DNA from 2 places in the Pseudomonas sp. GW-45 genome. Region 2 is predicted to be linked to the other one. Evidence: predicted binding sites of a transcription regulator. Region 2 holds the regulator's gene; the other holds the start of a gene.
The links. The regulator FliA, encoded in region 2, starts transcription of late flagellar genes. The targets are predictions, from matches to a motif close to CTAAAGTTTNNNNNNNNNNNGCCGNTAA.
Positions count from the first base shown of each region.

Region 1: AC1XYH_RS06565 (flagellar protein MotY) is a predicted target of FliA. The motif match lies at 4,425-4,452, and genes of this name have one in related genera.

Region 1 covers NZ_CM167674.1:1,455,087-1,461,733, forward strand. The annotation lists gene AC1XYH_RS06545 (TRAP transporter permease) at 1-1,041, opposite strand, end outside; gene AC1XYH_RS06550 (TAXI family TRAP transporter solute-binding subunit) at 1,271-2,242, opposite strand; gene rnt (ribonuclease T) at 2,543-3,223, opposite strand; gene pyrC (dihydroorotase) at 3,255-4,289, opposite strand; gene AC1XYH_RS06565 (flagellar protein MotY) at 4,515-5,363, shown strand; gene AC1XYH_RS06570 (argininosuccinate synthase) at 5,520-6,647, shown strand, end outside.
Region 2 covers NZ_CM167674.1:948,543-955,189, reverse strand. The annotation lists gene AC1XYH_RS04325 (chemotaxis protein CheA) at 1-408, opposite strand, end outside; gene AC1XYH_RS04320 (protein phosphatase CheZ) at 582-1,376, opposite strand; gene AC1XYH_RS04315 (chemotaxis response regulator CheY) at 1,398-1,775, opposite strand; gene AC1XYH_RS04310 (RNA polymerase sigma factor FliA) at 1,998-2,732, opposite strand; gene fleN (flagellar synthesis regulator FleN) at 2,732-3,559, opposite strand; gene flhF (flagellar biosynthesis GTPase FlhF) at 3,592-4,950, opposite strand; gene flhA (flagellar biosynthesis protein FlhA) at 5,025-6,647, opposite strand, start outside.

The sequences.
Region 1 (6,647 bases), 510 kb from region 2:
CTTAACGGCCTCAAGATGCACTATATAAATCAGTGCAATGTAAGAGATTAGGGCCGGCAGGAAGGCGTGCTTGATGACCTCTACGTAAGAAATGCCCACGTACTCGACCATCAGGAAGGCTGCTGCTCCCATCACCGGCGGCATGATTTGGCCATTGACCGAAGACGCCACTTCAACCGCGCCGGCCTTCTCAGAAGAAAAGCCCACCCGTTTCATCATCGGGATGGTGAAGGTACCGGTAGTCACGGTATTGGCAATCGACGAACCCGAGATCAGGCCAGTCAAGCCTGAGGCCACAACAGCGGCTTTGGCGGGACCACCGCGATAGTGACCGAGCATTGAAAAGGCTACTTTGATGAAGTAGTTGCCAGCGCCGGCCTTGTCCAGCAAAGAGCCGAACAAGACAAACAGGAACACGAAACTGGTAGAAACACCCAGTGCAATACCAAATACGCCCTGAGTGGTTAGCCACTGATGGTTTGCCAGTGACTCAACGCTTACCCCGCGGTGGGCGAGGATACCTGGCATATGCGGGCCGGCCACCGAGTACACGATGAAAATCAGTGCCACTATCATCAGCGGCGGACCCAGCGCTCGGCGCGTGGCTTCGAGTAGCGTCAGAAGACCGATAACCGCGATAACGACATCTTGCGTGATGGGTTTGCCCGGACGCTCAGAGAGTTCGGCATAGAAAAAAAACAGATAGGACGCACAAAAGGCCGCGACCAACGCCAGTATCCAATCCATGATCGGGATGTAATCCCGTGGCGAACGCTTGAATGCGGGGTAGGCCATAAAGCCAAGAAAGACCGCAAACATCAGGTGGATGGAACGCGATTCGGTACTGTTGAACACGCCGACGCCGATCATGAAGGGGAGCGGCGAAGCGATCCATAATTGGAACAATGACCAGAGTGCGGCAATCGATAGCAGCAGTTTGCGCGCGATCCCGGTTGGTTTTCGGGCGCCGGTATCGGTGGTGGCAACCAGGTCTTCAAGATTGGTATTGCTAGTGTCTGATGCGTCGCTTGATTGGCTCATGGCTGCGCGCTACTCCTGTTTTTTTATCTTATGGTGTCGCTTTCGGCTGACTTGGCAGAACCGTGGTGAAGGTCTGCTCCGCACACCGGCAGGCTCTTGTGGAGCACCGGTTACTGCAATTAACCGCTAGCAAAAAAGGCGAGCGGAAAGGAATTTTTCAAAAAATGTAGAGCGAAAATAAGAGTGCAGAAACAAGCGAGCCGCCCGATGGGGCGGCTCGCGGTGTGGCTTACAACCAGCCACGTTCCTTGTAGTAGCGCACTGCGCCGTCATGTAGAGGCGCTGAAAGACCCTCGGAAATCATCTGTTCTTCCTTCAGCGTGGCGAAGGCAGGATGCAAACGCTTGAAACGGTCGAAGTTCTCGAACACCGCTTTCACGGTTTGATACACGGTCTCGTCGCTGACCGCATCGGAAGCGACCAGAGTAGCGCGTACACCGAAGGTGTTTACGTCTTCATCGTTACCGCGATACAAACCGCCGGGAATGACTGCCTTGGCATAGTAGGAGCGATCAGCAACCAGCTTGTCGATTTCTGGGCCGTCGACCGAGACCAGTACAGAGTCTACAGTCGTGGTGGCTTCTTGAATCGAGCCGTTCGGGTGGCCGGCCACATACACCATGGCATCCACGTTGTTGTCACCCAGAGCGGCTGCTTGCTCTGCCGCGCCTAACTCGGAAGCCAGGGAGAAGTCTTTGACGCTCCAGCCGAGAGATTCCAGAACCACGTCCATTGTGTCGCGCTGACCAGAACCGGGGTTGCCGATGTTAACGCGTTTGCCTTTTAGGTCTTTGACGCCGGTGATGTCGGCATCGCGGCGGGCAACAATGGTCAACGGCTCGCCGTGCAGAGCGAAGAGGGCACGCATGCCTTCAAAGGGGCCGTCTGACTGGAAGTTCTGTACGCCTTCGTAGGCTTTGTACTGAACGTCGGACTGCACTACGCCCATGTCCATTTCACCGCCGCGGATGGCGTTGACATTGGCAACCGAGCCACCGCTGGATGGGGCGTTGCAACGAATGCCGTGCTCTTCGCTGTTGCGATTCAGCAGGCGGCAGATAGATTGACCTACCACGTAATAAACGCCGGTTTGTCCGCCAGTTCCGATGGTAACGAATTCTTCAGCAACGGCAGGGGTTGCGGCGAGGGAGGCGTAGCCAATGGTGGCCGAGAACAGTAAGGCAAGGGATTTGCGCTTCATGTGAAGTGACTCCTTTTTTCTGATTATTCATGACTGCAGGCAGATAGACTGCGAGCCAAGTGGTTGATTCAATGCCGTTGTACAGCACCGAAAGCAATTAACGTCCAATGTATCGATTTACCCGCACTCGCGCGACTAGGTGCTGAATCAATAGTGTAGTGGATGATTTCACTTGTAACCGAACATACCCGTCGATCTGCGTATGGGCAAGCAGAGCGGTACAGACGTGCGACGGAGCTCACTCATCAGAGGGTGTTTTGCCCTCTGATGAGGTGCTAAAAGGCGCAGATGAGGCAGTGCTCAATCTACCGGTGGCCAGCCGCCCATTTCTCTCCAGCGGTTGACGATGGTGCAAAATAGTTCAGCGGTCTTTTCGGTGTCGTAGCGCGCGGAGTGAGCCTCGCGGCCATCAAAGTCCATACCAGCAGCGTTGCAGGCCTTGGCCAGGACGGTTTGACCGTAGGCCAGGCCGCCCAGGGTAGCGGTGTCAAAGCAGGAGAAGGGGTGGAACGGGTTGCGCTTGATATCGATGCGCTCAACCGCCGCGTTAACAAAACCGAGGTCAAAGAAGGCGTTGTGGCCGACTAGAACGGCGCGCTTGCAGCCGGCTGACTTCACCGCTTTACGCACGTGCTTGAATATCTCGGTGATGGCGTGCTCTTCGCTTACCGCTTGGCGCAGCGGGTGATCCAGCTTGATGCCGGTAAACTCCAAAGCTGCGGCCTCTATATTGGCACCTTCGAAAGGCTCAACCCGGAAAAAATGGGTTTGGTCAGCGTAGACCATGCCCTCATCATCCATGCTGATGGTGGTCGCTGCGATCTCCAGTAGCGCGTCGGTCGCAGCGTTAAATCCGCCGGTTTCGACATCTATGACAACCGGCAGAAAGCCCCGGAACCGATAGGCCATAGGCGATTTGGGTTTGCTGGACGTTGGGGCATCCAGGCCATCGGTGTCACTGTCAAAGTCGAACTCACTCACGCGTAATCCTTAGCATCGCAAAGAGGGTTGGTCAGGCCAGACGCCATTGCAGGTTTTCACCTGCGCGTAGCGGAATCACGCACTGGTCGCCAAAGGGTAGCTGTTCCGGCGCCTGCCAGCTATCACGAATCAGCGTGATTTGGTCGGTATTGCGCGGCAGGCCATAGAAATCAGGTCCGTGGAAGCTGGCAAAGCCTTCCAGTTTGTCCAGCGCGCCAAGGCCATCGAAGGCTTCGGCGTAAAGTTCAATGGCGGCGTATGCGGTGTAGCAGCCAGCGCAGCCGCATGCTGCTTCTTTGGCATGGCGGGCGTGGGGCGCGGAGTCGGTCCCCAGGAAAAACTTACTGGAACCGGAGGCGACGGCTTCGCACAGCGCTTGCTGGTGTTTCTCGCGCTTGAGGATCGGCAGGCAAAATAGATGCGGACGAATTCCGCCTACCAGCATGTGGTTCCGATTGAACAGCAAATGGTGTGCGGTAATGGTCGCGCCCACGTTGTCCGGGGCCTGTTTGACGAACTCCACCGCGTCCGCGGTAGTGATGTGTTCAAAGACGACTTTTAAAGTAGGGAAGCGGTCCACCAGCTGCACTAACTGCTGATCAATGAAGGCCTTCTCGCGATCAAAAATATCCACCGCGGCATGGGTCACTTCGCCGTGCACTAGTAGCGGCATGCCTAATTCGGCCATGGCTTCGAGCGCCGGGTAGATTTTATTCAGTGCGGTGACGCCAGACTGTGAGTTGGTGGTGGCGCCGGCCGGGTAAAGCTTAGCGGCGATGGCCTGACCGCTTTGCTTAGCCTCACGCACAATCTCGGGGCTGGTGTGATCGGTCAGATAAAGCACCATCAGCGGCTCAAAATGCGAGCCGGCTGGCCGAGCCGCCAAAATACGGGACTTATAACTGGCGGCTTCCTGCGCATCCCTCACCGGCGGTACCAGATTGGGCATGATGATCGCGCGAGCAAAAGTACGCGCGGCGTCAGCAACCGTGTGGCTGAGAACCTCTCCATCGCGAAGGTGAATATGCCAGTCATCTGGCCGGGTGAGCGTGAGGCGGTCAGTCATGCGTAGGGCTTCCAGAACAGAGTAATGCCGCAATGCTACCGTAAGCAGCGGTTTTTTCACACCGTTTGACAACGTCTGAACGCCTTGAACTAAGCGCCGTACAGGGGATTGCTCGGTATTTATCTGCATCTGCCGGTAAAGATTAGCGTCGTGCAGCCGATGAGACTGGCAAGAGCGATTAGTTGCGCTGGCGTGAAGCCGGCGGTTGAAGAGGTGACAAGCGTGGTGACGCGAACGTACCCGGTACTTCTGTTAGCGCTGGCTTTGCCTGCGCAGGCGCTGACCTTTCAGACGCGCATGGAAGATGTGCAATGGCAGGTTGCGGGCGATGAGTTTGCCTGTCGATTGAACCAATCGGTCGCTGGTTATGGCGAGGCCAGTTTTGTGCGGCATGCGGGCGAGCCAGCTGCGTTCGAGTTGACGTCATGGGATAACCCCATGAGTTCTGGCGCTGCGCAACTTTACAACGAGCCGCCGCCATGGCGCCCCGGTACGGCAGCTGTCCCGGTGGGGCAGGTAACCGTGAAACAAGGTGCTGGCGTGATGCAGGTGCCCTACCAGCAGGCAGGTCGCATGCTTGCTGGTCTGGCGTCTGGCTTGCAACCGACGATTATGCGCAATGGCTACGCAGGCGGTGCGCCGGTCCGCGTGGTGGTGTCGAGCGTTGGTTATCAGCAGGCGTGGTTAGATTTTCAAAAATGTATCAGCGGTTTACTGCCAGTCAGTTACGCCCAGATTTCGGAGAGTTTGATTAGCTTCGGTTCTGGTGGCGAGACGCTGAATGCCCAAGCGAAATCGATGTTGGACGCAGCGGTTATGTATATAAAGGCCGATGATGAGATCAAAGAGATCGTGCTGGATGGTCATTCCGACAATCAGGGTAACCGCCTGGATAATCGTGAGTTGTCACGTCAGCGCGCCTTGGCGGTGAAAGATTATCTAGTTGAAAAGGGCGTGAACGAAGACCTGTTTGCCATGCGCTTTCATGGTGATCGTTATCCGGTCGCGAGCAATCGAACGGCACAAGGCCGAGCGGCTAATCGCCGGGTCATGTTACGTCTAGAGAAGGATTAAGCGCGGCATAAGCCGCGCATAAGCGTACTTTTCAGCTGCTGTATCACTAAAACTCCCCGTAGCTCCCCTGTGATTCCTTGTGCCTTGACGCTAGAATAGCTGCCTTTCGTCCGCTCCTGCGTGAGTGGCGGTACAGTCTTGTTAAGGGAGCACCTCATGGCAGAAGTCAATAAAGTCGTCCTCGCCTATTCCGGCGGCCTGGATACCTCGGTCATCCTCAAGTGGCTGCAGGAAACCTACAACTGCGAAGTGGTGACCTTCACCGCAGATCTGGGCCAAGGCGAGGAAGTAGAGCCAGCGCGTGCCAAGGCAGAAGCCATGGGCGTCAAGGAAATCTACATCGATGACCTGCGTGAAGAATTTGTTCGCGACTTCGTGTTCCCGATGTTCCGCGCCAACACTGTGTATGAAGGCGAGTACCTGCTGGGTACCTCTATCGCACGCCCACTGATCGCCAAGCGCCTGATTGAGATTGCCAACGAGACCGGCGCTGATGCCATCTCGCATGGTGCGACCGGCAAAGGCAACGATCAAGTGCGCTTCGAATTGGGTGCCTATGCGCTCAAGCCAGGCGTTAAAGTGATTGCGCCTTGGCGCGAGTGGGATTTGTTGTCGCGTGAGAAATTGATGGATTACGCGGCCAAGCACGATATTCCGATCGAACGTCACGGTAAGAAGAAGTCGCCTTATTCCATGGACGCCAACTTGCTGCACATCTCCTTTGAAGGCGGCGTGCTGGAAGATACCTGGGCCGAGCACGAAGAAGACATGTGGCGCTGGTCCGTATCGCCGGAAAATGCGCCTGACCAAGCTACCTACATTGAGCTCAGCTACCAGAATGGCGACATCGTTGCCATCGACGGAAAGGATATGAGCCCGGCTACCGTGCTGGCTTACCTGAACAAGGTAGGTGGCGACAACGGTATTGGTCGTCTGGATATCGTTGAAAACCGCTTTGTGGGCATGAAATCCCGTGGCTGCTACGAAACCCCCGGCGGCACCATCATGCTGAAAGGTCACCGCGCTATCGAGTCCATCACTCTGGACCGTGAAGTCGCTCACCTGAAAGACAGCTTGATGCCCAAATACGCCGAGCTGATCTACAACGGGTTCTGGTGGAGCCCTGAGCGGGTGATGCTGCAACAGATGATTAATGCATCCCAGGCACAGGTTAACGGTGTCGTGCGTCTCAAGCTCTACAAGGGCAACGTGATGGTGGTTGGCCGCAAGTCTGACGACTCGCTGTTTGATGCCAACATCGCTACCTTTGAAGACGATGCGGGC
Region 2 (6,647 bases):
CTCAACAATATCGGCACTGGCTGGTTGCGCTAACGCGGAAAGTGCAGCTAGCAAAGCTGGCGTGGCAGGGGTGAGTTCTTGTTGGTTGCGCACCTGATCAAACATACTGTTGACCGTATCCAGCGCCTGCAGAACTACATCCATTAAATCGGAGGTAACCGGGCGCTCACCCTTGCGCAGAATATCAAACACGTTCTCGGCTATGTGGCAGCAAGCTACCAGGGCATCGAGTTGCAGGAAGCCAGCACCGCCTTTAACGGTATGAAAACCGCGAAAGATAGCGTTGAGCAGATCCATGTCATCGGGACGGTTCTCCAGTTCGACCAACTGTTCGGACAACAGCTCGAGTATCTCACCTGCCTCGACCAGAAAGTCCTGGAGAATCTCTTCATCCGCATCGAAACTCATGCACCCACTCCCCTCGGGCGTGTTAACAGTAAACGGTAATGCGTTGGGCTAGTATCGCTGCTTGGGCGCAGTCCGCTGTTATTAGTCGCTAATCCGGAACCAGCAAGCCTGACTATTTCACAACTAGTCTGGCCGTTGCCGTCACACTCGGTGTCGGCGATTTTTTGCAGGAGTCAGAACCCCAGGCTGGACAAAAGATCGTCGACTTCGTCCTGCCCGGATACAACGTCTTCTCTTGTATCGGCATGAATTTGCGGACCTTCACCCCTGGGTGAGGTTTTTTTTGTCTCGCTGGCGGTTTCTGCGTGGTTGATGCCAGTAATTCGATCCACCTGGCCCGCCATGCGAACCAAGCTGAGCAAACTTTCTTCGACATCGTGCACTAGCGTAATGACGCGCTTGATCACCTGACCGGTAAGGTCCTGATAATCCTGCGCAATCAAAATATCGTTAAGATGGCCCGATACGTCATTGCTGGTATTTTCGGTTTTCTCAAGAAAGTCACCCATACGCTTATACAGTTCACGAAACTCATCGGCCGCCATCTCACGCCGCTGCAAACGCCGCCAGTCGCTACGCAAAGCCGCCGCTTCACCGCCCAGTTCAGATATCTTTGGCGCGCTGATTTCTACCAGGTCCATAGTGCGATTGGCTGCCTTATCGGTCAGCTGCACCACATAATCCAGGCGATCCGAGGCATCAGAAATTTTCGAGGTTTCAGTTTCATCACCCAGGGCGTGGGTGGTGTCTATCTGAAAGTTGACAATGGAGTTGTGCAACGCACGGGTGAGCTGCCCCACCTCATGATAAAGACCGCGATCACGGGCTTGATTTATTGCGTGAATCACCAATAGAGCTTCGGCGAAGTCACCCTGCTCCAGATGATCGACCAATTGGCGCGCATTGTCCTTGAGGGAATGTTCAAATTCCTGAGCAGTCGCCTGGCCGGGATCCTTACTTAACGCCATAACCTGTACCCCGGTTGATTATTATTTTGCTTGCACTCGCTCAAAAATCTTTTCGATTTTTTCTTTCAAAGCCTGAGCAGTAAAAGGCTTCACAACATAACCGTTAACACCCGCCTGGGCTGCTTCGATGATCTGGTCCCGTTTGGCTTCAGCGGTCACCATCAGCACCGGCAGGTGCTTCAGACGCTCGTCAGCACGGACTGCACGCAGCAGGTCGATGCCACTCATGCCGGGCATGTTCCAGTCAGTCACCAGAAAATCGAAGTTACCACTCTGCAGCATCGGCAATGCGGTATTGCCATCATCGGCTTCAGCCGTGTTGGTAAAACCCAGGTCGCGCAACAGGTTTTTGATAATGCGCCTCATCGTTGAAAAATCATCAACGATGAGAATTTTCATATTCTTGTCCAAGTCGACCTCCGTACAAACCAGGGAAAGTGCAGGCCTGCACCCCGAAAACCCATTGCAATGGCCAAACTAGCCGTATAAAGAAACTCTGAATAGCCTGCTGCTGCGCAACCGGTTGTTCACAATATCTTCAGTTTACAGCCATCAAAACAGGATCAGGCACAGTGCTACTATTTGCGCAATTCGAGCATTGTCCGGATGTTAGCGACAAAATCAATCATTTCGCCAACTTGATAGACGGGCGCGCAGTCGTGCGGCACATTGACTATGCAGCTGACTTACCCGCGACTCACTTACTCCCAACACCGCGCCGATCTCTTTGAGGTTCAGTTCTTCATCGTAATACAGCGACAGAAGCAGACGTTCCCGTTCAGGTAAACCGTCGATTGCTTCCGCCAACGCGCCGCGAAAACGTTCATCTTCCAGCCCAGAGAAAGGCTCGAAATCACCCTGTACATCGGCCGGCGCACCACTTTCCAACAGATCATCAAAGCTAAAGAGCTTGCTGCCCGCGGTGTCGTTGAGAATCGCGTAATATTCTTCAAGACTCATATCAAGTTCGGCAGCAATCTCGTGATCTTTAGCGTCGCGACCCAAACGAGATTCAACCGCGCGCATCGCATCACTGACCATGCGTGTATTTCGATGCACTGAACGTGGCGCCCAATCACCTTTGCGTACTTCATCAAGCATGGCACCACGGATGCGGATACCAGCATATGTTTCAAAGCTGGCACCTTTGCCGAAGTCGAACTTACGAGAAGCCTCTAACAGGCCAATCATGCCGGCCTGGATCAGATCATCAACCTGTACACTGGACGGCAATCGGCCGAGCAGATGGTAGGCGATGCGCTTCACTAGCGGAGCATATTGCTCAACGAGTCGATCCTGGTCATTCGCAGAACGTTGTGCTCGTGTATACATGCTTAGTCCGCCAGCCGATGCAATCATAGGCCTGAGCCGGTAGGCCGTACCAGACGTTCGACGAAGAATTCCAGGTGTCCGCGTGGATTGGCCGGTAAAGGCCATGAGTCCACCTTCTGCGCAATTGCTCTAATCGCCATGGCCGCTTTGCTGCGCGGAAAAGCTTCATAGACTGCACGTTGCTTCTGTACGGACTTGCGCACCGCTTCATCGAAAGGTACCGCCCCGACGTATTGCAGTGCTACGTCGAGAAACCGGTCAGTTACTTTAGACAGTTTAGCAAACACCATTCGACCTTCCTGCGGGGTGTTCACCATATTGGCCAGAATTCGGAAACGCGTCATGCCGTGATCACGATTTAGCAGTTTGATCAGCGCATAAGCGTCGGTAATAGAGGTAGGCTCATCGCAGACGACAACCAGTGCTTCCTGGGCTGCCCGCACGAAGCTAACCACCGAATCGCCGATACCAGCGGCAGTGTCGACAATCAGCACGTCGATATTGTCACCAACCTCGCTGAACGACTGGATCAGACCTGCATGCTGTTGGGGGCTAAGGTTAACCATATTCGCCGCGCCCGACGCCGCAGGCACGACGCGGATACCACCGGGACCGGGGATCATCACGTCGCGCAGATCACATTTGCCTTCCAGCACGTCAGCCAACGTAGCTTTGGGTTTTAACCCAAGCAATACGTCAACGTTGGCTAGCCCTAAGTCGGCATCCAACAGCACGACTCGGCGCCCCAACTCCGCCAGCGCAAGGCTGAGATTGACCGACACATTAGTTTTGCCGATACCACCCTTGCCGCCGGTGACTGCGATAACCTGAACCGGATGATTGCTACCCATCTACGTTGATTACCTTGAATTGTTGATTTCGCTTAGCTTGCCCGCTGGCCATGCATCATGCCGGCAAACACATCTGCCATCGCCTGATCTTCAGGCGCCTCATTACCCGCCATACTGACCGCGCGACTTACCAACTGGTGCCCTAGCGCACGATTGATATCGTCTGGGATTCGCTGGCCATCTGCCAGATAGGCTACCGGCAAACCCTGCTCCATAGCCAGCCCTAATGACTCACCCAGCGTTGCGGCCTCGTCGACTTTAGTCAGAACGCAACCACTGAGCCCACAACTTTTATAGTTGTGATAAGCCGCCTTCATGACACGGTACTGACTGGTTGCCGCCAACACCAACAATTTACGCACTTGCTGGCCCTGTTGCGCCAGTGCGTTCAGCTGACCGCGCAGATACGGGTCCTGCGCTTGCAGGCCGGCCGTATCTACCAACACTAAACGCTTACCGGAAAAATCAGCCAGCACATCCTGCAAGCTGTTCTGCTCATCAACTACTCGCACCGGCACGTCAAGAATGCGGCCGAGGGTACGCAGCTGTTCATGCGCGCCAATGCGATAGGTATCCATAGTCACCAGGGCCACATGCTGGCTACCGTGCTTAAGCACGTAACGTGCTGCCAACTTGCCCAGTGTGGTGGTTTTGCCTGCGCCGGTTGGGCCGACCAATGCGATAATACCGCCTTGGTCCAGCATATCTTCACGCAAAGTAGGAATGCGGTGCGATAGGTGCGCCAGTACCAGGCGCCAAGCTTGGCGGACGTCAGTCACGTCAGCGACCTGACTCAGTAGATTCTGGCAGATTTCTGCCGGCAAACCGATCTGTGTCAGCCGGCGCCACAAGCCAGCCTGTTTAGGCTGACGCTGGTTGAGTTGGCCCCAAGCCATACCGCCCAACTGCGACTCCAACATCTCACGCAACCCTGCCAGCTCGGCGCGCATAGCACTAAGCCCAGTACTTTCAGCCGCATCAGCGACAGGAGCTGCAGCACTCACCTTGCGCTGCACCGGCGGCTCTTCGCTTGGCTCTTGCACCAGACGATCAAGCAGGTCGCGCGCAACCGGCGAGCCTTGCTCGGCCGCCGCGCGCATGCTGTCCCCGAATAATTGACGGTTAACGGTTGGCTGATTACGCGAAACCATTTGGCCCACCTCAAGCTCGGCGCGGGCGGCAACAATGCGCTCTTGGGTCTTTTTCAGTTCCTGATCCAGCCCTGGCGTCGGCGGCGTGATGCGCGGCGCAACATAGTCCAGCGCTGCGGTCAGCTCTACCCCACCAGCCACACGGCGGTTAGCGATAATCGAGGCGTCAGCGCCCAGCTCATCACGCACCAGTTTCATCGCTTGGCGCATATCGGCGGCAAAGAAACGTTTGACTTTCATGGCTGACCTCATCAGTTACCGGTGCCCCGCGCATCGCGCCAGGCTGCGTTTAATCTGCGTTCTTGAGCCTTGGCTCAGTTCTGTCCGACCGTGGCGACTATGGTCACCTGCTTGCTGTCCGGAATTTCCTGGTAGGACAACACATGAGCTCCGGGGGCGGCGTAGCGGACAAACTTGGCCATCATCATCCGAATCGGCCCAGCCACCAGCAGGATCGCTGGCTTGCCCTGTACTTCCTGACGCTGCACCGCTTCTGACAACGAGCGTTGCAGTTTTTCTGCCATCCCGGGCTCCAGCAACATGCCATCATCGACACCCTGCCCAGCCTTCTGAAGACTCTGTAGCAACATCTGTTCCAACCTTGGCTCCAGAGTGATCACAGGCAGCTCGGAGTCAAGCCCCACAATGCTTTGCACGATCGAGCGCGACAGCGCAACGCGCACTGCCCCAATCACAGCGCCAGTATCTTGACTCTTGCCCGAGCTGTTAGCGATAGACTCAGCGATGGTCCGAATGTCGCGCACCGGCACCTGCTCCTGCAGCAGGCCCTGCAACACTTTGAGCAGATTGGAGACTGAAATAAGCCCTGGCACTAGCTCCTCAGCCAGCTTTGGCGAAGCCTTGGCCAGCACTTGCAGCAGCTGCTGCACTTCCTCATGGCCAATCAGCTCATGTGCGTGCTTGTGCAGAATTTGGTTGATGTGGGTGGCCACCACGGTGCTGGCGTCGACTACCGTGTAACCAAGCGACTGAGCCTGGTCTTTCTGCATCGGCTCGATCCATACCGCATCCAACCCAAAGGCAGGATCTTTACCCGCCAAGCCTTTGATTTCGCCAAATACCTGGCCTGGGTTGATTGCCAGCTCACGGTCTGGGTAAACCTCAGCTTCAGCTACGCCAACACCCATCAGCGTCAATCTATAGGCATTGGGTGCCAGATCGAGGTTGTCGCGGATGTGTACCGAGGGCATCAAAAAGCCCAAGTCCTGTGACAGTTTTTTACGCACGCCCTTAATCCGCGCCAGCAACTGCCCACCCTGGTTCCGGTCGACCAGCGGAATCAAACGGTAACCTACCTCCAACCCCACCATGTCGACCGGGGTGACGTCATCCCAGCCCAGCTCACGGGTTTCTGGCGACTGCACCGCTGGCGGCAGCGCCTGCTTGCGCTCAACCTCAGCGTCCTCTTCAACCTTGACCTGCTGTCGTTTGGCAATCACGTAGGCGCCACCGGCTGCCAGCGCACCCAAACCAATAAAGGAAAAGTGTGGCATGCCGGGAATCAGGCCCATGATGATCATGATCGCCGCGGCAATAGCCAGCGCCTTGGGCGAGGTGAACATCTGACGCTGCACCTGCGCGCCCATGTCTTCAGAGGTGGAGACCCGCGTCACCATAATGGCGGCAGCGGTAGACAGCAGCAGCGACGGAATTTGCGCCACCAAACCGTCACCAATGGTCAACAGCACGTAGATTTTGCCGGCTTCTGCGAATGGCAGGCCGTGCTGCGCCATACCGATGGCTAAACCACCAATCACGTTGATGAACAGAATCAGCAGACCGGCAACCGCGTCACCGCGTACGAACTTACTGGCACCGTCCATGGAGCCGTAGAAATCCGCTTCCTGCGACACCTCCATCCGCCGGGTCTTGGCCTGTTCCTGATCAATCAGACCCGAATTCAAATCGGCGTCGAT